3 regions of the Pseudomonas sp. DTU_2021_1001937_2_SI_NGA_ILE_001 genome follow, and region 1 is predicted to be linked to each of the others. Evidence: predicted binding sites of a transcription regulator. Region 1 holds the regulator's gene; each other region holds the start of a gene.
The links. The regulator sigma-54, encoded in region 1, starts transcription at its own class of promoters, with help from an activator protein. The targets are predictions, from matches to a motif close to ANTGGCATNNANNTTGCTNT.

Region 1 (7,717 bases):
ATGGTGATTTGACGAACGGGCATCGCAGTGAAAGTCCTTCAGCTGAGGTCGCGGTGACGGACCTGAACGTTCTTGAGTGTTTGTTGCAGGATCTGGCCCAGGCGTTCGGTCAGGTAGACCGAGCGGTGGTGCCCGCCGGTGCAGCCAATGGCAATGGTGACATAGGAACGGTTGCTGGCCGCGAAGCGCGGCAGCCATTTGTTCAGATAGGCGAAGATGTCCTGGAACATCTCTTCTACGTCTGGCTGCGCTGCCAGGTACTCGGCCACCACCGGGTCCAGACCGGAATGCTCGCGCAGCTCCGGCTTCCAGTAAGGGTTGGGCAGACATCGCACGTCGAACACCAGATCGGCATCCACCGGCATGCCGCGCTTGAAGCCGAAGGATTCGATGAGAAACGCGGTGCCGGGTTCCGGCTTGTTCAGCAGGCGCAACTTGATGGTGTCGCGCAGCTGGTAAAGGTTCAGGTGCGTGGTGTTGATCTTCAGGTCGGCCAGGTCGACGATCGGGCCGAGCAGCAGGCTCTCGTCGTGGATGGCTTCGGCCAGGGAGCGCTGCGAGCTGCTCAACGGATGGCGGCGACGGGTTTCCGAAAAACGCTTGAGCAGGGTGGCATCATCGGCGTCCAGGTAGAGCACGTCGCACTGGATATGTCGGGCGCGGAGTTCTTCCAGGATCTGCGGAAAGCGGCTCAGATGGCTGGGCATGTTGCGCGCGTCGATCGAGACCGCCAGCAGCGGCTCGGTCTGTTCGGTGTTGAGCAGTGCGCGTTCCGCCAGCTCGGGCAGCAGGCCCGCTGGCAGATTGTCGACGCAGTAGAAACCGTTGTCTTCCAGCATGTCGAGCGCAGTGCTCTTGCCGGAACCGGAACGACCACTGACGACGATCATGCGCGGGCTCATGGTCAATGGCCCTTGAGTTCTTTCAGCACTGCCTGGTACAGCGCATCGCTGCTTGGCGCGGCGCGCAGCTGCCGGCGGACCTCGTCGCGGTCGAGCATGCTGGCGATCTGGCGCAGCAGTTCGAGGTGCTCGTTGGTGGCAGCCTCGGGGACCAGCAGCACGAACAGCAGGTCGACGGGCGCGCCGTCGATGGCGTCGAAGTCGACCGGGGTTTCCAGGTGCAGCACCGCACTGACCGGCGATGAGCAGTTGGCGAGGCGGCAGTGGGGAATGGCAATGCCATTGCCAAAGCCCGTGGAGCCGAGCTTTTCACGGGCCACGAGGCTTTCGAATACGGTATTGGCTTCGAGTTGCGGTACTTCACGGCCGATCAGGTTGGCAATCTGTTCGAGTACGCGCTTCTTGCTGCCGCCCGGCACGTTCACCAGGGAACGGCCGGGGGTCAGGATATCTTCAAGTCGGATCATGGGTCGGGTGTGTTAGCGAGCGGTCGCACCCTTGAGGATGCTTTGCTGCTTTTCCTTGTGCTTGAGCAATTGTCTGTCGAGCTTGTCGGTGAGCAGGTCGATGGCCGCATACATGTCGTCATGTTCGGCGTTGGCCACCACTTCACCACCAGGGATATGCATCGTGGCTTCGATTTTCTGTTTCAGCTTCTCGACCGTCATGGTGACCTGGACATTGGTGATCTTGTCGTAATGTCCTTCGAGTTTCTTGAGTTTGAGCTCCACATATTCGCGCAGGGGCTTGGTCACTTCCAGTTGGTGTCCACTGATGTTGACTTGCATACTGCTCTCTCCTTTGCCTGTGCATAAGAGGCAGGCCGTGCCTGCCACTGGAACGCTTTGGCCGGGTTCGGCTGCGATCGAGCTCGGGATCGCCGCCTGAACCCCATCGGTCACATCAGCCGCTTGCGCTCGCTGGAGGGTGCAATGCCCAGCGATTCGCGGTACTTGGCGACGGTGCGACGGGCGACTTGAATGCCTTGTGCCTCCAGTAAACCAGCGATCTTGCTGTCACTCAATGGCTTTTTCTGATTTTCCGCGGCCACCAGTTTCTTGATGATGGCGCGGATCGCCGTGGACGAGCATTCGCCGCCTTCGGAGGTGCTGACGTGGCTGGAGAAGAAGTATTTCAACTCGTATATGCCGCGTGGCGTATGCATGAACTTCTGCGTGGTGACCCGGGAAATGGTCGATTCGTGCATGCCTACCGCTTCGGCGATGTCGTGCAGGACCAGCGGTTTCATGGCTTCGTCGCCGTACTCCAGGAAGCCGCGCTGGTGCTCGACGATCTGCGTGGCGACCTTCATCAGCGTTTCGTTGCGGCTCTGCAGGCTCTTGATGAACCAGCGCGCTTCCTGCAACTGGTTGCGCATGAAGGTGTTGTCGGCGCTGGTGTCGGCGCGGCGTACGAAACCGGCGTACTGCGGGTTGACGCGCAGGCGTGGCACCGCCTCCTGGTTCAGCTCCACCAGCCAGCGGTCGCTGTCCTTGCGCACGATCACGTCAGGCACCACGTACTCCGGCTCGCTGGACTCGATCTGCGAACCAGGGCGGGGGTTGAGGCTCTGCACCAGTTCGATGACCTGGCGCAGTTCGTCTTCCTTGAGCTTCATGCGCCGCATCAGCTGCGAATAGTCGCGACCGCCGAGCAGGTCGATGAAGTCGCTGACCAGGCGCTGGGCTTCGCTCAGCCAAGGGGTCTTGGCGGGCAGCTGGCGCAGTTGCAGCAACAGGCATTCGCCGAGGGTGCGCGCCCCCACCCCGGCCGGTTCGAACTGCTGGATGCGATGCAGCACGGCCTCGATCTCATCGAGCTCGATATCCAGCTCCGGGTCGAAGGCTTCCAGCAGTTCGTCGAGGGATTCTTCCAGGTAGCCCTGGTCGTTGATGCAGTCGATGAGGGTGACGGCGATCAGGCGATCGGTGTCGGACATCGGTGCGACGTTGAGCTGCCAGAGCAGATGGCTTTGCAGGCTCTCGCCGACCGAGGTGCGGGTGGTGAAGTCCCAGTCATCGTCGTCGCTGCTGGGCAGGCTGCTGGCACTGGTCTGGTAGATGTCTTCCCAGGCGGTGTCGACCGGCAGCTCATTGGGGATGCGCTCGTTCCAGTCGCCTTCCTCGAGGTTGTCCACCGTGGTGGCGGTTTCCTGGAAGGTCGGTTCCTGTGGCTCGCTGGTCACCTTGTTCTCGACGTTGTCCGCCATGGGGTCGGAATTGTCGAAGTCGTCGCCTTCTTCCTGGCGTTCCAGCATCGGGTTGGATTCCAGCGCTTCCTGGATCTCTTGTTGCAGATCCAGGGTCGAGAGCTGAAGCAAGCGGATGGCCTGTTGCAGCTGCGGCGTCATCGTCAGCTGCTGGCCCATTCTCAAGACTAGCGATGGTTTCATGGCAGTTGCTCAACACCTTCATTCGCCGGCGCCGGAGAGCGCCATCCACTACAGGGCGCCTGGGCGCCGCCTTATAAGCAAATTATATGCCTGAAGCCCGAGTGCTTGCCTAGAGCGTCATGACAAATAATCTGTTGTCAACAGCCTGAGCGCTGTCAGAGGCGGAATTCGTGGCCCAGGTAAACCTCTTTCACCAGCTGGTTGGCCAGGATGGTCTCGGCATCGCCTTCGGCGATCAGCTGGCCGTCGTTGACGATGTAGGCGGTTTCGCAGATGTCCAGGGTCTCACGCACGTTGTGGTCGGTGATCAGGACACCGATGCCCTTGGCCTTGAGGTGATGGATGATCTGCTTGATGTCGCCGACCGAAATCGGGTCTACACCGGCGAAGGGTTCGTCGAGCAGGATGAACTTCGGCGAGGTGGCCAGGGCGCGGGCGATCTCCACGCGGCGGCGTTCACCACCGGACAGGCTCATGCCGAGGCTGTCGCGGATGTGGGTGATGTGGAATTCCTGCAGGAGGCTTTCCAGTTCCTTGCGGCGGGCGGCGGCATCGAGTTCCTTGCGGGTCTCGAGGATCGCCATGATGTTGTCGGCCACGCTCAGCTTGCGGAAGATCGAGGCTTCCTGTGGCAGATAGCCGATGCCGGCACGGGCGCGGCCGTGCATGGGCTGGTGACTGACGTCCAGGTCGTCGATCAGTACGCGGCCCTGGTCGGCCTGGACCAGGCCGACAATCATGTAGAAGCAGGTCGTCTTGCCGGCGCCATTGGGGCCCAGCAGGCCGACGATCTGACCGCTGTCGATGGACAGGCTGACATCGCGTACGACCTGGCGGCTCTTGTAGCTCTTGGCCAGGTGCTGGGCTTTAAGCGTCGCCATTTACTGCGCCTTCTGCTGCTGTTCGGTTTTCTTTTTCGGCTGGATGACCATGTCGATGCGCGGACGTGGCGCGGTGACCTGGTTGCCTGTGGCGCGGCCGGCACTGACGACCTGGCGCACGGTGTCGTAGACGATCTTCTCGCCTTCGGAGGTGTTGCCGTCGTTGATGACCTTGGCCTTGTCGATCAGCACGATGCGATCCTGCGCCGCGTAGTACTGGATGGTGACGGCATAGGCCTGGACGATGGGCTTGTCCACCGCGGGCTTCTGCTCGTAATAGGCCAGGTTGCCCACCGAAGTGAACACGTCGACTTCGCCCTGGGCATTGCGGGTGATGGTCACGGTGTTGCCGGTGATCTTCATCGAGCCCTGGGTGATGATTACGTTGCCTTTATAGGTGGCGATGCCTTTTTTGTCGTCCAGCTGCGCGTCGTCGGACTGGATGTGGATCGGCTGATCACGGTCGGTCGGCAGGGACCAGGCGCTCGCGCTTCCCAGTGCTGCGCCCAGGCCGAGCAATAAAGGGAGGGTTTTAACGAGCGTCATACTGTCCTCTTACTTTGGACAACAGGTCCATCCTGCCGTCTTTCAAATAGGCTTTCATCCCGACCGCCGTGCTGACACCGCCGGCGGCGTCGATTTTAACGGCTTGCTCGGTCTGCGCATATTGCTTCTGTGGGAATACAGTCATCCGACTGCTGGTGATGATGGTCGCGCGTTGCTTTTCATCGGTGCGCGCCACGCGAACGTTGTCGATCAGCTCCACCTGGTCCCCGGAGGGCGAGACCTCGGCACGGGTACTCTGCACATGCCAGGGGTAGAGCGTGCCACGGTACATCTGCAGGTCCGGGGTGGTCACCAGGGACACCTCGGTGGCCTTCAGGTGCTCGACCTTGTCGGCGGTCATCTCGTACTGGACCTTGCCGTCGGGCAGGTACTGCACGCTGCGCGCATTGATGACGTAATAGTCGATGGCCGTGTCGTCGGCCACTTGTGCCGGCTGGTCCATGAAACTTTCCGGGCTGACGTTCCAGTAGCCGGCTGCAGCCAGCAGCAGGGCGAGAGCGCCGAGAACCAGGTAAGTGCGGATCTTTTTGCTGAGCATATGCGGCTTCTATAAAAAGACGGTTTCTACAGATAAGCGGCCAGGGCGGCATCCAGCTTGCCCTGGGCAGCGAGAATCAGTTCGCAGAACTCGCGTGCGGCACCTTCGCCACCGCGAGCCTGGGTCACGCCATGGGCGTGCTGGCGAACGAAGGGCGCGGCATTGGCCACGGCCATCCCCAAACCGACGCGGCGGATCACCGGCAAGTCTGGCAGATCGTCACCCAGGTAGGCGACTTCTTCGTAGGTCAGGTTCAGTTCGCCAAGCAGCTGGTCGAGTACCACCAGTTTGTCTTCGCGGCCCTGGTACAGGTGCGCGATGCCGAGATTCTTCGCTCGGCGCTCGACCACCGGTGTCTTGCGTCCGCTAATGATAGCCGTTGTGACACCCGAAGCGATGAGCATCTTGATGCCCTGGCCGTCGAGGGTGTTGAAGGTCTTGAATTCGCTGCCGTCTTCCAAGAAGTACAGACGGCCGTCGGTCAGTACTCCATCGACGTCGAAGACTGCCAGGCGGATGCGTTGGCCGCGTTGCTGCAATTGTTCGTTCACTGCGTGATTCTCCATTACATCACCCCGGCTCTGACCAGGTCCTGCAGGTTGAAGGCGCCCACCGGGCGATCTTCCTGGTCGACGACGATCAGTGCGTTGATCTTGTGATCTTCCATGATCTTCAGCGCCTCGGCGGCGAGCATCTCGGCGCGCACCGTCTTGCCGTGCACGGTCATCACCTGGTCGATGCTGGCCTGGCGGATGTCCAGGGCGCGGTCCAGGGTGCGGCGCAGGTCGCCGTCGGTAAATATTCCGGCCAGGCGGCCGTCGGGTTCGACGATGGCGGTCATGCCCAGGCCCTTGCGGGTCATTTCCAGCAGGGCGTCGCGCAGCGAGGTGCCGCGCGGGACGCTGGGCAGGGTGTCACCGCTGTGCATGACGTGTTCGACCTTGAGCAGCAGGCGCCGCCCCAGCGCACCGCCGGGGTGCGAGAAAGCGAAATCCTCGGCGGTGAAGCCACGCGCTTCGAGCAGTGCGACAGCCAGTGCGTCGCCCATCACCAGGGCGGCGGTGGTCGAGGAGGTCGGTGCCAGGTTCAGCGGGCAGGCTTCCTGTTCGACGCGCGCATTGAGGTTGACGTCGGCGGCCTTGGCCAGGGTCGACTCCGGATTGCCGGTCAGGCTGATCATGCGGATGCCCAGGCGCTTGATCAGCGGCAGCAGGGTGACGATCTCGCTGGTGGTTCCAGAATTGGACAGGGCCAGAATGATATCGTCACGCGTGATCATCCCCATGTCGCCATGGCTGGCTTCGGCAGGGTGGACGAAGAACGCCGGGGTTCCGGTGCTGGCCAGGGTGGCGGCGATCTTGTTGCCGATGTGTCCCGACTTGCCCATGCCGACCACCACGACCCGGCCTTTGCTGGCCAGGATCAGCTCGCAGGCACGCACGAAATCGCCATCGATGTGTCCCAGCAGGCTCTCGATGGCTTCTATCTCTAGGCGGATGGTGCGCTGTGCGGATTGGATCAGGTCGCTGGATTGGCTCATGTCAGGGTCGGTCAGACTGGGAAAAGGCGGGGATTATAGCCGTAATGTCGATCCGGCTCACGCCCTGATCGTCGCAGCCGTTCGCCGATGTGTTCCCGGTGCGTGACGAGGCCGGGCGGCGCTGTAGCAAATGGATATGAAAGCGGAGGCGGTGCGCCGGTTCCGTGCTTGGGTGGTGTGCCGTGGCGATGATATAGTGCGCGGCTTGTCCGGCCCGTTCAGGCCGCTCTTGCCTTCGCTCTGGCGGAGGTGGCGCCATGACTGGGTCGTATCGCAAGGAGTTTAGATGAGTGCCGATGACGCTTACGCGGTCGAATTGAAGGGCGTTACCTTCAAGCGCGGTGCCCGCAGCATTTTCAACGATGTCGATATCCGTATTCCCAAGGGCAAGGTCACCGGGATCATGGGCCCATCGGGCTGTGGTAAGACCACGCTGCTGCGCCTGATGGGCGCCCAGCTGCGCCCGGATACCGGTGAGGTCTGGGTCAATGGCCAGAACCTGCCGCAATTGTCGCGTGGCGACCTGTTCGATGCGCGCAAGCGCATGGGCGTGCTGTTCCAGAGTGGCGCGTTGTTCACCGACCTGGACGTGTTCGAGAACGTGGCCTTCCCCCTGCGGGTGCACACCGAACTGCCGGAGGACATGATCCGCGACATCGTGCTGCTCAAGCTGCAGGCCGTTGGTCTGCGCGGTGCGGTCGAACTGATGCCCGACGAGCTGTCCGGCGGCATGAAGCGCCGGGTCGCCCTGGCCCGTGCCATCGCCATGGACCCCGAGATCCTGATGTACGACGAGCCGTTCGTCGGCCAGGACCCCATTGCCATGGGCGTTCTGGTGCGTCTTATCCGTCTACTCAACGATGCCCTGGGAATCACCAGCATCGTGGTCTCCCACGA
Region 2 (7,717 bases), 1.3 Mb from region 1:
CGGTGCGTGAAATCAGCGACGAAAAAATCGCCGCCACTTCGCAGCTGCGCGAGCAGGCCAGCATCCAGGCCACTTACCAGCAGATCGCCCAGGTCGCCGGCGGCATCCGCAGCGTGGCCGAACAGACCAACCTGCTGGCACTCAACGCCGCCATCGAGGCGGCCCGCGCAGGCGAGCAGGGTCGCGGCTTCGCCGTGGTGGCCGACGAGGTACGCAACCTGGCGCGACGCACCCAGGAGTCGGTGCAGCAGATCCAGGGCATGTTGCAGAAGGAAGGCTCGGGCGGACCTGTTTGAGGCACCTGCCCACACGACGCACCGGCTCGGCGCACCCCACGCTTCACCGAGCCGCCAGGCCAGCCCGGTCGGGCTGCCGCGTGGCACACCCCAATAAGAAACTCAGTCAGCAACCGTCGACCTCTTGCCCCTACCTGCCGGTGTATCTCTATTCCAATCAATCGTTTCGAGGGATCCCGTGATGGAACAACAGAAGACACCGCCTACGCTCGAAGAGCTCAAGGCCATGATCGAGATGACCAATACCCTGAACATGGAAATGTTCTACTGGTGGTGCATCGCCTTGATGATCTGCATCCACGCAGGCTTTCTTTCCTACGAGATCGGCGCCTCGCGCCTGAAGAATGCCCTGGCGGCCGGGGTGAAGAACATCCTCGCGTTCGGCTTCATCGTACCCAGTGTGTTCCTGCTGGGCTGGGCGGTTTATAACGCCTTTCCCGATGGCCTGGTGCCGCGCATGGACGCGCTGATGGCGGGCATGCCCTGGAGCCAGTCCATGGGACCCAACGTGAAAGACAACGCCACCGGTATCTTCTGGGGTGCCTTTGCGCTGTTCGCCGCCACCACCGGCTCGATCCTTTCTGGCGCGATCATCGAGCGCGCACGCATGAGCGCGTTCATCATCATGACCATCGTGCTGGGTGGGTTCCTGTGGTTGCTGGCGGCGGCCTGGGGCTGGCATCCGCAAGGCTGGCTGACCGTCCAGTGGGGCTACCATGATGTCGGCGCCGCCGGCGTCGTGCACATGATCGCCGGCTTCTTCGCCCTGGGTGTGCTGATCAACCTCGGGGCGCGCATCGGCCGCTTCAACCCGGACGGCAGCGCCAACGCCATCGTCGGCCACAGCATGCCGATGAGCGTGGTCGGCCTGATGCTGATCATCGTCGGCTTCTTCGGTTTTCTCGGCGGCTGCATCATCTACCAGTCCGGCGCCCAGTGGATCAACATCTACGGGCAGCCGACCAACCTTTCGGCGTTTTCCTTCAACACCCTGATGGGCTTCGCCGGCGGCCTGATCGGCGCTTATCTCACCACCCGCGAACCCTACTGGATGATGTCCGGTGGGCTGGTGGGCATTATCTCTGTCGCACCTGGCCTGGACCTCTACCATCCCGGCCTGGCGTACCTGATCGGCATGGGCGTCGCCGCCCTGGCGCCGCTGGTCAACAACCTGCTGCTCAAGCTGCGGCTGGACGACGCCGTCGGCGCCTTTGCGGTGCATGGCTTCGGTGGTTTCGCCGGGCTGGTCATCAGCGGCCTGTTCCTGACCGGCTACCCGAACGTCAACGGCATGCCGGAAATCAGCTTCTTCGGCCAGCTCGGTGGCGCCCTGGTGATGGCAGCGCTGGGCTTCTTCCCCGGCTACGGCATCTCCTACGCCCTCGCCAAGGCCGGCATCCTGCGGGTGCCGGCGCATGCCGAGGAACGTGGCCTGGACCTTACCGAGGTGCCAGCGCAGGCCTACCCGGAGTGGGGTGGCCTGTACGGGCAAGGCAGCACTGCCGAGCGCACCTTGAACACCGCACCCAGTCAATGATCCCGTGCCGGCCGCCATACGGCCGGTACTCTGCACAGGAGTCTCATCATGAGCATCACCACCTACGACGGCGCCAGCGCCGTGTTCACCTTCGCCGACAAGCCCGCCATCCTGGTGTTCATCAGCTTCATGGTCGCGGCGGTCAGCCTCTATGCCTTGATTGCCACCATGATTCACGAGCAGCACAGTTATGCGCTGCCTGACGAACAACTCGACAAGCTGAAATGATCCTCGTCAGCCGGTGGCCAACGCCACCGGCTGACCTGCGCATACGCCCCGCAAGTGCCCCCACGCGTGACCGTACGCAGCTTCGAGCACCAGCACGATGCAAAGGTCTGCTCCCCCGTGCCGTGCCCCTCTCCCGTCCCCCTGTAACAAATTGTTTACCGCTCAGTGAGTTAGCCGAAGCCCTGCCCGGCAGGGCATTTCTGGCAGACCTATTGCTTTACTGAAAAGGAAATTAATTACCCCTCAGGAATAAATATCAGTGCACTGGCCTGATCTTTAGAGGGGAATTCCGTCCGGCCCGCATGCCGACAGCGGCCGGATCTTTTCTCGGTCGGCTTGGAGGCAACAGCTAATGGTTCGGTTTGCATCGATGTGCCGCAGCATCTGGGTTCTACCCCTGGTATCGAGTAGCAGCGTCGCCCTCGCCGATGAAGCGGCGCCCGCCATCAACAGTGGCGACACGGCGTTCGTGGCGCTCTGCTCGCTGGTCGTGCTGCTGATGACCCTGCCGGGTCTGGCGCTGTTCTACGGCGGCATGGCACGCACCAAGAATGTTCTGTCGATCCTCATGCAGGTGTTCTGCACTGCCTCACTGATGTCGGTCCTGTTCGCGATCTACGGCTACTCCCTGACCTTTACCAGCGGCGGCTCGCTGCAAGCGGTGATCGGCGGCCTGGACAAGCTGTTCATGCTCGGCATCACCAAGGACTCGGTAGTGGGTACGATCCCGGAATACCTGTACTTCCTGTTCATGCTGCTGTTCGCCGCCATCACCCCGGCGATCATCGTCGGCGGCTTTGCCGAACGCATGAAATTCTCCGCCGTGATGGTGTTCATGGCCGTGTGGCTGACCATCAATTACATCCCCATGGCGCACATGGCCTGGGGCGGTGGCTGGGTGTTCAACCTCGGCGTGCAGGACTTCGCCGGCGGTAACGTGGTGCACCTGAACGTCGGCATCGCCGCGCTGGTCGGCGCCGGGTTGCTGGGCCGCCGCCGTGGCTTCGGCACGGCGGCACTGGCGCCGCACAACATGACCATGACCCTCACCGGCGGTTCGCTGCTGTGGGTCGGCTGGCTGGGCTTCTGTGGCGGCTGCGCACTGGCGGCCAACGGCTACGCCATGCTGGTGATGGTCAATACCATGCTCGCCAGCTGCGCCGGCGCCATGGGCTGGATGCTGGTGGAATGGAAACACCGTGGCCGCCCGAGCCTGTTCGGTGCGCTGTCCGGCGCCATCGCCGGGCTGGTGGCGATCACTCCGGCGTGCGGCTTCGTCGGCCCCATGGGCGCCATCCTGCTGGGTTTCATCGCCGGCCCGGTGTGCGTCTGGTCGGTGGAAAAACTCAAGCCCATGATCGGCCTGGACGATGCCTTCGACGTGTTCGGCGTGCATGGTGTTGCCGGCATCCTCGGCGGCCTGCTGACCCCGGTGTTCGCCCTCACCGCCATCGGTGGCCAGGGCTTTGCCGAAGGCCGCGACCTGTTCAGCCAGTTGCTGGTCAACGGCGGCGCGATCCTGTTCAGCGTGCTGTTCTCGGCCATCACCAGCCTGATCGCCTATCAGGTCGCCAGCGTGCTCTGCGGCGGCTTGCGCGTGAACGAAGAAACCGAGGTCGACGGCCTTGACCTCTCCACCCATGGTGAAGTCGGTTACAAATACTCGAGCTGAGGGCAACGCCGATGAAGTTGATCACCGCGATTATCAAGCCATTTCTGCTCGACGCCGTACGTGAGGCACTCACCGAGGTGGGCGTCAATGGCGTCACCGCCACCGAAGTCAAAGGCTTCGGACGCCAGGCAGGCCACACGGAAATCTATCGGGGCGCCGAATACGAGGTGCAGCTGTTGCCGAAGATCAAGCTCGAAGTGGTAGTAAGCGATGCCCTCTGCCAGCCGGCCGTGGAGGCCATTCTGAAAGCGGGCCACACCGGCAAGATCGGCGATGGCAAGGTGTTCGTGCAGAACGTCGAAAGCATCGTGCGGATCAGAACCGGCGAACTGGACGACAACGCCGTCTGATCAAAGCAGCCGGCCCCTCCGGGCCGGCTGACCTCCCTGCTCCCCTGCACGACGACCAAATCCCACCGCCCCAGATAACGCTCAACCGGTCAATTCACCGGGCTGAACATCTTCAAACCGGCAACCCCGCAGATAATCAGCATCAGGCACACGATCCGCGCCACGCTGGCCGGCTCGTCCAGGTAGAAGATCCCGTAGATGGCCGTACCGACCGCACCGATGCCCACCCATACGGCATAGGCCGTGCCCATCGGCAACTGGCGTGCGGCAAGCGCCAGCAGGTACATGCTCAAGGCGATGAAGGTGATGCAGTACAGGCTGGGCCAGAACCGGCTGAAGCCTTGCGTACGGGGAATGGCAGAGGCGTACATCACTTCGCAGATGCCGGCGGCGAGCAAGGCCATCCAGGCCCAGGTTGCAGTCATTTGAACTCCTTCAGATGCACGAAAGCCGGCCTCTCCTGGGGAAAGGCCGGCCACTGGGTTGAATCAGTAACCCTGGCCAGGCACCCAGTTCGTACCCGCCAGCGGCACCCGTGCCATGGCCGCCGACTCCACGGTCAGCGCCACCAGGTCCTCGGGGTCGAGGTTGTGCAGGTGGCTCTTGCCGCAGGCGCGAGCCATGGTCTGGGCTTCGAGCACAAGGACACGCAAATAGTTTGCCAACCGGCGTCCACCTTCCACCGGGTCCAGGCGCTTGGCCAGTTCCGGATCCTGGGTGGTGATGCCGGCCGGGTCGCGGCCGTTCTGCCAGTCGTCGTAGAAACCGGCCGCCGAGCCGATCTTCTTCAACTCTTCATCCAGGCGTGGATGGTTGTCGCCCAGCGCCACCAGTGCTGCCGTGCCGATGGCCACCGCGTCGGCGCCCAGGGCCATGGCCTTGGCCACGTCGGCGCCGTTGCGAATGCCGCCAGAGACGATCAGTTGCACCTTGCGGTGCATGCCCATTTCCTGCAGCGCCTGCACTGCCTGCGGAATGGCCGGCAGGATGGGAATGCCGACGTGCTCGATGAACACTTCCTGGGTCGCTGCAGTGCCGCCCTGCATGCCGTCGAGCACGATCACGTCGGCACCGGCCTTCACCGCCAGCTTCACATCGTAGTAAGGCCGGCTGGCGCCGATCTTCACGTAGATGGGTTTTTCCCAATCGGTGATTTCGCGCAGTTCGGCGATCTTGATCGCCAGGTCGTCCGGGCCGGTCCAGTCCGGATGACGGCACGCCGAACGCTGGTCGACGCCGATCGGCAGGGTGCGCATGCCGGCCACCCGCTCGGTGACCTTCATGCCCAGCAGCATGCCGCCGCCACCGGGCTTGGCGCCCTGCCCCAGGACGATCTCGATGGCATCGGCCTTGCGCAGGTCGTCGGGGTTCATGCCGTAGCGCGATGGCAGGTACTGGTACACCAGATGCTGCGACTGGCCGCGTTCTTCCGGGGTCATGCCGCCGTCGCCGGTGGTGGTGCTGGTGCCGGCGATACTCGCGCCACGACCCAGGGCCTCCTTGGCGTTGGCCGACAGCGCGCCGAAGCTCATGCCGGCGATGGTCACCGGAATCTTCAGGTGCAGCGGCTTCTTGGCGAAGCGGTTGCCGAGGATCACGTCGGTGCCGCACTTCTCGCGGTAGCCCTCCAGCGGGTAGCGCGACACGCTGGCGCCGAGCAGCAGCAGGTCATCGAAGTGCGGCAGCTTGCGCTTGGTGCCGCCGCCACGGATGTCGTAGATGCCGGTTTCGGCGGCGCGCTGGATTTCCTGGATGGTCAGGCGGTCGAAGGTGGCCGATTCGCGCAGCACGGGGGTGGGTTTGTCAGTCATGGTAAGGCTCCTGATCAGTACGCGCTGGCGTTGTCGACTTTGAAGTTGTACAGCTGGCGGGCCGAGCCATAGCGCTTGAAGTCGCTGGCCTTCTCGTTGAAGCCGGCCTTGTTCAGCAGCGCCTGCAGCTCTTCGAGGTGCTCCGGGCGCATCTCTTTCTCGATGCAGTCCGAGCCCAGCGACTCGACCTTGCCCTTGACGAAAATCTTCGTCTCGTACAGCGAGTCGCCCAACGCATCACCGGCATCGCCACACACCACCAGGCGCCCGGCCTGGCCCATGAAGCAGCTCATGTGGCCGATGCTGCCGCCGACCACGATGTCCACGCCTTTCATGGAGATGCCGCAACGCGCACCGGCGTCGCCCTCGATGACCAGCAGCCCGCCATGGGCGGTGGCGCCGGCCGCCTGGGAGGCGCTGCCTTTGACCCGCACGTAACCGCTCATCATGTTTTCGGCACAGCCCACGCCAACGTTGCCATGCACGGTGACCGAGGCCTTCTGGTTCATGCCCGCGCAGTAGTAGCCGGCATGCCCCTGGATATCGATGGAAATCGCTTCGTTGACGCCCACGGCCAGGTTATGCGCGCCGTTGGGATGGGTGACCAGCCATTCGCGCTGCTCGACGACGCCCGCCTGGTCGTGCAGAGCCTGGTTCAACTCGCGCACGCTGGACACGCTCAGATCGATGGTTTTCATACAGGTGTGCTCCTCAGGCCGACTGGCGTTCCCAGATGTACATGGTGGCGGGAACCGGTTCCCAGACCTTGGCGTTTTCGATGCCCGGCAGGCTGGACAGCGCCTGGTATTCCGAGGCCATGGCGACGTAGTCGTCGGTTTCGGCGAGGATCGCCGGCTTGCAGGCGATCGGGTCGCGGATCACCGCGAAGCCGTTGCGGGTGCCGATGGCGAAGGTGAAGAAGCCGTCGAGGTCTTCCAGCGACTTGTCCAGCGCCTGCTTGAGGCTGTCGCCCTGCTGCAGGCGCCAGGTCAGGTAGCCGGCAGCCACTTCGGTGTCGTTCTCGGTCTCGAAGGCGATGCCTTCGCGGCGCAGGTTCTGGCGCAGGCGCGAGTGGTTGGACAGCGAGCCGTTGTGCACCAGGCACAGGTCGGCGCCCGTGGAAAACGGGTGGCTGCCCTCCATGGTCACCGCGCTTTCGGTGGCCATGCGGGTGTGGCCGATGATGTGGCTGCCCTTCATGCCGGCCAGGCCGAAACGCTGGGAGATTTCCCTGGGCAGACCCATGCCCTTGAGAATCTCGATGCTCTGCCCGGCACTCATGATGCGCACGCTCGGCGCCAGCTCGGCCAGGGCGGCACGCACCTGGGCTTCAGGGGCCTTGATCTTCAGCACGATGGCACTGGCGTTCTGGAACCAGTCCAGTTCGGCGCCGAGCCGCTCCTGCACGGCACTCACCAGGGCGGTGAAGTCATAGCCCTCGGTGGTGGCCTGCAGGGTCAGCTTGACCCAGCCGTCAGCCACTTCATCGCCATAGATGGCAAAGCCGGCGCTGTCCGGGCCACGGTCGGTCATGGCTTCGAGCATCGGCTCGAACAGCTCACCGAGCCGCGACTCCAGCGCCGGGTTCTTCAGGTACAGACCCACGATTCCACACATACGGCAGTCCTCACTTTGTTCGGCAGTTATCAGCTGCAAGCTTCAAGCTGCAAGCTGAACGGGGTTGATAAAGCGATCCTTGCAACGCCACGAAACCGCGTTTGCCTGCGGCTTGTGGCTTGCAACTTGTCGCTGTACAGCTCAAAAGAATTCGGTGTAGCGCTGAATCTCCCAGTCGCTGACGTGGCGGCTGTACTCCACCCACT
Region 3 (7,717 bases), 950 kb from region 1:
TCGGGGCCGGGGTGGGCAGATTCGCAGATCAACAACGATTTTCGGAGCTTCCCACCGGGCAGGGCGCAACAACATCGCTTAGTGCGCCGGCGGATCGCGGACAGGAAAACGCGCCCCACCTGCCCATCGCAGCACTCTTCCCCTGGTGGGCCAAAAGCTCGGCTTCTCGGCCCTTCGGGTTGTGCAGGAATAACAACAAAAGGCAGTCAGCCATGTTCAAGTATTCGAAACTTCGTCAGGCGGGGCTCATTCTGTTCGGAACCATCCTGGTGCTCATCGTACCGAATCTCTCGCGCCTGTTCGGCTGAAACGGCAAACCCCTGTCGGTCGGCAACCGTCTGTGCCACCCTGTCTGGAAGGACCAACGGAGACAGACTCATGCACAGATGGATAGCCCTCGCCGTGTTGACCTGGAGCATCAGCGCTCATGCGGGGGACGTGACCCAGGCCGCGGCTGTGGCCGCGCTGAAGGAAGGTCGGCTGGCCGTGGACGTGCGCAGCCAGATCGAGTACGACGCCGGCACCGTCCTCAATGCCGTGCGGGTCGACCCGGTACGACTGGTCAATCAGATGAAGCAGGTGCTGACCGATCGCAATACGGTATTCGTGATCTTCGCCAGCACCAACGAAAAAGCCGACAAGTACCAGGATCGCCTGAACAAGGCCGGCTATCTGAGCGTGATCAACGGCGGTAACTACGAAGAGCTGCACAACGCGCTCTACGACATCACCGACGACCCTGCCGAATGATCGCAGACAGGCCCGGGCCGCCTTGCTGGCGACCGGGCCTGTTGTTCACTGATGCTGTGTCTGGCCCATGGGCGGTGCCGGCTCGACCAGCACCTTGGCGTGCATCTGCTCGAAGCCACCGCCACGGCGCATGCCGCGTACCGGACAGGCGTCCAGGTAATCCAGCCCCACCGCCACCTTGAGGTGCCGCTCCGGCACCGACAGCTGATTGGTCACATCGAAGCTGTACCAGGCGTCATCCAGCCAGGCTTCGGCCCAGGCATGGCTGGACAGGTGCTCACTGTCCTGGGTGCACAGGTAACCCGACACATAGCGCGCCGCAATGCCCAGGCTGCGGGCACAGGCCAGAAACGCATGGGTATGGTCCTGACACACCCCGGTGCGCCCAGCAAAGGCCTGGGCCGCGGGAGTATCGACCTCCGTCGCGCCAGGGGTGTAGACCATGTGCTGGTGCAACGCCTGCATCAAACCGCTCAGTGCCTGCCGGTCGCGGCGCGCCGCACAATGTTCGGCGGCGAACGCCCGCAGGGCTTCGTCGGCCTCGGTCAAGCGCGTGTAACGCAGGAATGGCAACGGTGACTGGTCGTCGTGCTCGGCTTCGCGGCTGGGATCGATCTCCACCTGGCCCCGCGCGGTGATGACGATCGACTCATGGGGCTCATCGAGGGTCAGCACGTGCAGGATGTTGCCATAGGGGTCGATCTGCGCGCGCACCGCGCGCGGCAGGTCCAGTTGCCAGCTGAGGATCTTCTGCCGCTCGCTGTCGTGCGGGGTCAGGCGCAGGTACTGGATGCTGGCGCGCACCTGAGCTTCATAGCGATAGCAGGTCTCGTGGCTGATCGAGAGTCTCATGCGGCCTCCAGATAGGACGTGTGAATGGCGTCGCCCAGCTCGGCGATCAGGGGAATGAAGTCGTTCAGCCAGGCATGCAGGCCAGCCTCGAGCACTTCGTCGATGCCGGTGTAACGCAGCCGGGCATGCAGCTCGGCGACCATGCGCTGAGCGGGACGACCGTTGACGCCGGGCAGGCTGGTAAGCACTTCTTCGAGTTCCTCCAGGCAGGCCAGCAGCGAACGCGGGGTGTCGGCACGCAGCAGCAGCAACTCGGCCACGTGACGGGCGCCCGGCGCCTCACGGTACAGCTCGGTATAGGCCTCGAAGCACGACAGCGCACGCAGCAAGGCGCTCCACTGATAGTAGCCAGCGGCCGAGCTGTCGGCGGCGGCCTTCACGTGGGAGCCGCGCAACTCGAGCATTTCATAGCGTGCGTCGAGCATGCGCAGGGTGTTGTCGGCGCGCTCGATGAAGGTCCCCAGGCGAATGAAGCGGAAGGCGTCGTTCCGCATGATGGTGCCGTAGGTGGCGCCACGGAACAGGTGCGCGCGCTCCTTGACCCACTCGCAGAAACGGCTCATGCCGTAGCGGTTCAGGCCCTGCTGCGCAATGCCGCGGATCTCCAGCCAGGTGGAGTTGATGTTCTCCCACATGTCGGCGGTGATGCGCCCGCGCACCGCATGGGCACAGGCACGCGCCGCGCCCAGGCAGCTGTAGATGCTGGCCGGGTTGCTGGCATCGAGGGCGAAGAAATGCAGCATGCGTTCGGCGTGCAAGGCGCCGTGGCGCTCCTTGTAGGTGTCCAGCGTGCCGGTGATCAGCAGCGGCATGGCGATTTCGTCCAGCCCGTCGCCGCGCCCGTCCTGAGGCATGAGCGACAGGGAATAACTGACGTCGAGCATGCGGGCGAGGTTTTCCGCCCGCTCCAGGTAACGCGACATCCAGAACAGATCTGAGGCAGTTCTACTCAACATAGGCAGGCATCCTTAATCCTCGACCACCCAGGTGTCCTTGGTGCCGCCACCCTGGGACGAGTTCACCACCAGCGAGCCTTCACGCAAGGCCACCCGGGTGAGCCCGCCGGGCACCACGCGGGTTTCGCGGCCAGACAGGACAAAGGGACGAAGATCGATGTGTCGCGGGGCGATGCCGTTCTCGACGAAGGTCGGACAGGTCGACAGGGACAGGGTGGGTTGGGCGATATAAGCATGTGGCCGGGCGATCAGACGGGCACGGAAGGCTTCGATCTCGGCACTGGTGGCTGCCGGGCCGACCAGCATGCCGTAGCCACCGGAGCCCTGGGTCTCCTTGACCACCAGGTCCTTGAGGTTGGCCAGCACATGGGACAGCTCATCGGGCTTGCGGCACTGCCAGGTCGGCACGTTCATCAGGATCGGCTCCTCGTCGAGGTAGAAGCGGATCATGTCGGTGACGTAGGGGTAGATGGACTTGTCGTCGGCCACGCCGGTGCCGATGGCATTGGCCAGTACCACGTTGCCGCTGCGGTAGGCCGACAGCAAGCCCGGCACGCCCAGCACCGAGTCGGGCCTGAAGGCCAGCGGATCGAGGAACGCGTCATCCAGGCGCCGGTAGATGACATCCACCGGTTGCGGTCCTGAAGTGGTACGCATGAAGACCCGTTCGTCACGCACGAACAGGTCTGCCCCTTCCACCAGTTCCACGCCCATCTCTCGCGCCAGGAAGGCATGTTCGAAGAACGCACTGTTGAAGCGCCCGGGCGTCAGCACCACGACGCGCGGATTATCCAGCGGGCTGGAGCTTTTCAGGGTGTCGAGCAGCAGGTTCGGGTAGTGATCGATGGGTGCGATGCGCTGCGCGGCGAACAGCTCGGGGAACAGACGCATCATCATCTTGCGGTCTTCGAGCATGTAGCTCACGCCGCTGGGCGTGCGCAGGTTGTCTTCCAGGACGTAATAGGTACCGTCGGCATCACGCACCAGGTCGACCCCGGAAATGTGCGAGTACAGGTCGCGGTGCAGATCCAGGCCCTGCATCGCCAGCTGGTACTGGTCATTGGCCAATACCTGGTCAGCCGGCACCACGCCCGCCTTGATGATGCGCTGTTGGTGATACAGGTCGGCAAGGAACATGTTCAGCGCCCTGACGCGCTGGATGCAGCCACGCTCCACCAACTGCCATTCGCTGGCAGGAATGCTGCGCGGAATGGTGTCGAACGGGATCAACCGCTCGGTGCCCTGCTCATCCCCATAGAGCGTGAAGGTGATACCTGCACGGTGAAACAGCAGATCGGCCTCGCGCCGGCGCTGGGCCAGCAGTTCAGGAGGGGCATTTTCCAGCCACCGGGCGAACTCCCGGTAATGCGGACGGACCAACCCGCCCGCGTCATACATCTCATCGTAAAAGTTACGGGTCATGCCGAACTCCTTGTCACCCTGGACACAAAGGCCATCGCAAAGCCCGTGCCACTGGCATAAACCGTTATTTTTCAAATACTTGAATATTCGAAAGTGTTACCTGGCACCATTTCCGTGCAACCAGACGCACAATTTCACACCCCACGCCTCATTCTCAGGCAGCCGTGGCTAAAAACTATAGGCCATATAGAGAGCATTGATTATTCATGGAGCCAGCAATTAGCCACAATTCCTCTCGCAGCCACCGCGAAGTCCCGGCAGCACGGTGGTGCAACGAATCACTGACAATCTTCCCGTTTAAGCCACTGCTCGCAGTGGTTTTTTTTGCCCCGCCGGAACCGGAGTGCAGCCCTTGCACCGCCATGAAACAACGAAGGCCCGAGCGGAGTGATTTGCGCTCGGGCCTTCACGGCTGCGGCATTGCCTGGGAGGTTCAGTTCAGGCGACGGATCTCATGCTTGACGCCCCAACCCTCGACCTCGCCATCCAGCGGCGAAATGGCCGCCTGCAGGTCCTGCTCGAAATCACCGATGCCGTGGTAAGTGGCATACATCACTTTGCTGACCTGCAGGTGCCAGGCGCCATCCTCCCGCTCATTGACCTGGGCGTTGAGCGACTCGCCGCGAAACTGCCGGGCAGCCTGCCTGGCCCTTCGCTCATCCGGAAATACCGCGTAGAACTCGATGGGATGGATACGGGCGAAATCGAATCCGCCCTCTTTCATGCAGCGCAGTACGTGGCTGCTGATGTCTTCGTGATTGGCTGTGCTCATGAAACGTCCTCCTATGCAACGATAGATAGAGTTTCAATGCCCGCCGAACAGAGCTCGCGCCCGGATACGGCAAGGCGATCAAGCATGGAGCTGGGCGGTAGCGGCCCGCAGCAGACGCGCTACCGACAGGGACAGGCCCTCACGGACCTGAAGTGCAGATTAGCTCCGCGATCCCCGGACCGCCAGACGGCACGTCAACCGGAGACCTCAGTGATGGAAATGATCTGGACACTGTTGTAGTCCTTCAGCGTCTTGACCGTCGGCTCGACGCTGCGTCCTTCCAGATCGTTCAGGTCCAGTTCCGTCGCCAGCGGGTACAGCTTGGGGCGCAACAGGCGGGCAACCTCCTCATGCGTCGGCTGCTGCAACGAATCCATCGTCAGGCGTTGTTGCACGCCATCCTTATCCAGATACGAAACGGCCCACTGTTTCATCAAAACCTCCGCAAAACAGCCAGACAATCGGCTTACGTGATCTTGACCGGTACAGCAGCAGGTTCGTTCAGAGGATTTTCGACGGATGTTGCCGAGTGGGACGCGATTGGCAATACCTGCATGCCAGGCGCCGCCGATGTGTCGGGCGAGATGGGCTGGAAGGTCACGACCAGGGCTGGCCGCAAGTGCCCCACAGGCCGACTGCCGGGGCTGGCAGCGACCTGCGGGGGTCAGGGGCGGGTGTCAGTTCTTGCTGGCTTCCACCCCGGCGGTGTTGTCCAACAGGCTCTTGGTCGCGGTCTGGATGAAGCTATCCAGGCGACGCTTGAGCTCGTCGGTCTCCGGTGCATCCGGAATGACCTCGGCCGAAGGCTGGGCCCCGAGCTGGTACTCCAGCACCTTGGCCGGCATGTCCACCGGCTCGATGAGGATGCGATTGCCACTGAGGATGCCGACCACCTGCTCGCTGCCGGAAGGCTTGATCACGCCGAAGCCCTTGTCGCCCTCAGGCAGGTTCAGCAGGTCGCGACCCCAGCACTGGTGGCGGGTTTCGCCGCCCAGGCGGCCCATGATGGTCGGCACCACGTCGACCTGGGTGCCGACTATGCTGCTGCGCTTGCCGAACTTCTCCTGGATGCCGGGGGCGATCATCAGCAGCGGGACGTTGAAACGCCCCAGATCCATTTCGGTGAGCTGGCGATTGTTGCCGAAGCCATGGTCGCCCAGCACCACGAACAGGGTTTCCTTGTAGTAAGGCTCCTTCTTGGCCTTCTCGAAGAACTGCCCCAGCGCCCAGTCGGAATAGCGCATAGCGGTCAGGTGCTCATCCAGCGAGCCGTGGCCGGTGACCCGCTCCACCGGCAGGTCCTTGGGCAGCGCGTAAGGCGTGTGGTTGGACAGGCTCTGCAACAGGGCGTAGAACGGCTTGCCCTGGCCCTGACGGGCCTTCAGCTCCTGCGCGCCACGGTCGAACATGTCCTGGTCGGAGACACCCCAGGTGGGGTCCGAGAACACCGGGTTGACGAAGTCGTTGCGGCCAACGAAGTTGGTCATGCCCTGGTTGCTGAAGAACCCGGACTGGTTGTCCCAGGCGAAATCGCCGTTGTAGACGTACACGTCGTCGTAGTTACGCCCGGTGCTCAGCAACTGCGGCAGGCCAGACAGCTTGTGGCTGCCTTCCGGGGTCTGCATCAGGTATTCGAAGCCCGGCAGGTTGGGGAAGCAGGCCATGGTGGCGAACATGCCCTGGTGGGTGTGGGTGCCGTTGGAGAAGAAGTGGTCGAACAGCAGCCCTTCCTCGGCCAGCTTGTCGAAGTACGGGGTGATCTTGGCATCGCTGCCCAGCGCACCCACCGAATGGCCGGCAAAGCTTTCCAGCAGGATGACCACCACGTTGCGGATCGGCAGAGTGTTCTGCGCCGGCGGGGTGAAGTCACGGCGAATCGCGGCCTTGTCGGCCTCGACCAGCTTGTCGTTGGCGGTCAGCAGCATGTCGCGAACGGTCTGCTGCGCCTGGTCCTGCGGCAAGGTGGCCTTCCAGATATTGTCACGGTCCTCGGACATGCGACTCTTGGCGGCGGCGATCAGCGTCAGGGTGCCGTTCAGGCCCAGCTGGTTGGCGAAATTCGACTCGGTGGTGTAGGCATCACCCCAACGCAATGGCGGACCTTGGCGCAGGGTGCCACGCGCAGCGACCACAGCGACCAGCAGGATCACCACGAACACACCGGCACGCAGGTACCAGGGCGCCCCTGCCGAGGCGCCGACGCTCGACGCCAGCGCCTGACGCGGCCGGGCGAGACGATCGAAACCCTTGAACACCAGGCTCAGCAGCCAGGTCACCAGCGCCCAGGCCAGCAGGTAACGCACCACCGGGAAGCCATACCAGAGCATGCTCAGCACGGTCTTGGGGTCTTCCTTGACGTACTGGAAGACCAGGCCGTTGAGGCGCTGGTGGAACTCCCGGTAGAAGTCCATCTCCATCAGGCCGAAGAACAGCGTGAGGCTGCCGACCAAGGTCAGCCAGAAACGGAACACCCCTCGCGCACGCATGGCACGCAGGCTGAACACCGCGAAGAACAGCGGAATCAGCAGGTAGACGGTCAAGCGCAGGTCGAAGCGCATGCCATTGGCCAGCGCTTCGAGGAAGGTGGACATCGGCGTGTCGCCGATCATCTCGCGGTTGTACACCAGCAGGCCGATGCGCAGCAGGGTGTACATCACCATCAGGGCCAGGCCGCTGAGCAGGGTATAGAGCAGGTGATGCTTGAGCGTGGGTTCAGGCAGGCGGGACAGGGCGTGCCGAGAGGCGTCCGTTTTGGCCATGGATAGGAGGTCCGCAGGATTCGAGGTTGTAGTGGAAGGCCCTGGCGGCGTGACGGGACGCACACGTGAGGATCACGAATGCGCGTACCGCCGGTCCGCAGGGGAACCGCCGACTTCAGGAAGACGGCGGCCGATGATCGCCGCGCATGATGATCCAGGCAATGTGAAAATTATGTGGGAACACAATTGCTTAGGTCTTGTACGAG

Region 2: a site for sigma-54 is predicted at 2,261-2,280, ahead of RRX38_RS05235 (ammonium transporter). Genes of this name have one in related genera too.
Region 3: a site for sigma-54 is predicted at 4,014-4,033, ahead of RRX38_RS07020 (circularly permuted type 2 ATP-grasp protein). Genes of this name have one in related genera too.

What each region holds. Positions count from the first base shown of each region.
Region 1 is NZ_CP135971.1:2,659,374-2,667,090, reverse strand. It holds gene RRX38_RS11435 (HPr family phosphocarrier protein) at 1-23, opposite strand, end outside; gene rapZ (RNase adapter RapZ) at 39-902, opposite strand; gene ptsN (PTS IIA-like nitrogen regulatory protein PtsN) at 905-1,369, opposite strand; gene hpf (ribosome hibernation-promoting factor, HPF/YfiA family) at 1,382-1,690, opposite strand; gene RRX38_RS11415 (RNA polymerase factor sigma-54) at 1,801-3,294, opposite strand; gene lptB (LPS export ABC transporter ATP-binding protein) at 3,450-4,175, opposite strand; gene lptA (lipopolysaccharide transport periplasmic protein LptA) at 4,176-4,721, opposite strand; gene lptC (LPS export ABC transporter periplasmic protein LptC) at 4,708-5,280, opposite strand; gene kdsC (3-deoxy-manno-octulosonate-8-phosphatase KdsC) at 5,307-5,846, opposite strand; gene RRX38_RS11390 (KpsF/GutQ family sugar-phosphate isomerase) at 5,846-6,820, opposite strand; gene RRX38_RS11385 (ATP-binding cassette domain-containing protein) at 7,107-7,717, shown strand, end outside.
Region 2 is NZ_CP135971.1:1,316,627-1,324,343, forward strand. It holds partial or broken gene RRX38_RS24950 (methyl-accepting chemotaxis protein) at 1-272, shown strand, start outside; gene RRX38_RS05225 (ammonium transporter) at 478-1,833, shown strand; gene RRX38_RS05230 (hypothetical protein) at 1,882-2,061, shown strand; gene RRX38_RS05235 (ammonium transporter) at 2,432-3,733, shown strand; gene RRX38_RS05240 (P-II family nitrogen regulator) at 3,745-4,083, shown strand; gene RRX38_RS05245 (DMT family transporter) at 4,173-4,508, opposite strand; gene RRX38_RS05250 (FMN-binding glutamate synthase family protein) at 4,572-5,894, opposite strand; gene RRX38_RS05255 (protein glxC) at 5,909-6,592, opposite strand; gene RRX38_RS05260 (glutamine amidotransferase family protein) at 6,606-7,511, opposite strand; gene glnT (type III glutamate--ammonia ligase) at 7,653-7,717, opposite strand, start outside.
Region 3 is NZ_CP135971.1:1,704,459-1,712,175, forward strand. It holds gene RRX38_RS07005 (rhodanese-like domain-containing protein) at 379-750, shown strand; gene RRX38_RS07010 (transglutaminase family protein) at 796-1,602, opposite strand; gene RRX38_RS07015 (alpha-E domain-containing protein) at 1,599-2,558, opposite strand; gene RRX38_RS07020 (circularly permuted type 2 ATP-grasp protein) at 2,571-3,980, opposite strand; gene RRX38_RS07025 (ribonuclease E inhibitor RraB) at 4,414-4,752, opposite strand; gene RRX38_RS07030 (hypothetical protein) at 4,947-5,186, opposite strand; gene RRX38_RS07035 (LTA synthase family protein) at 5,430-7,511, opposite strand.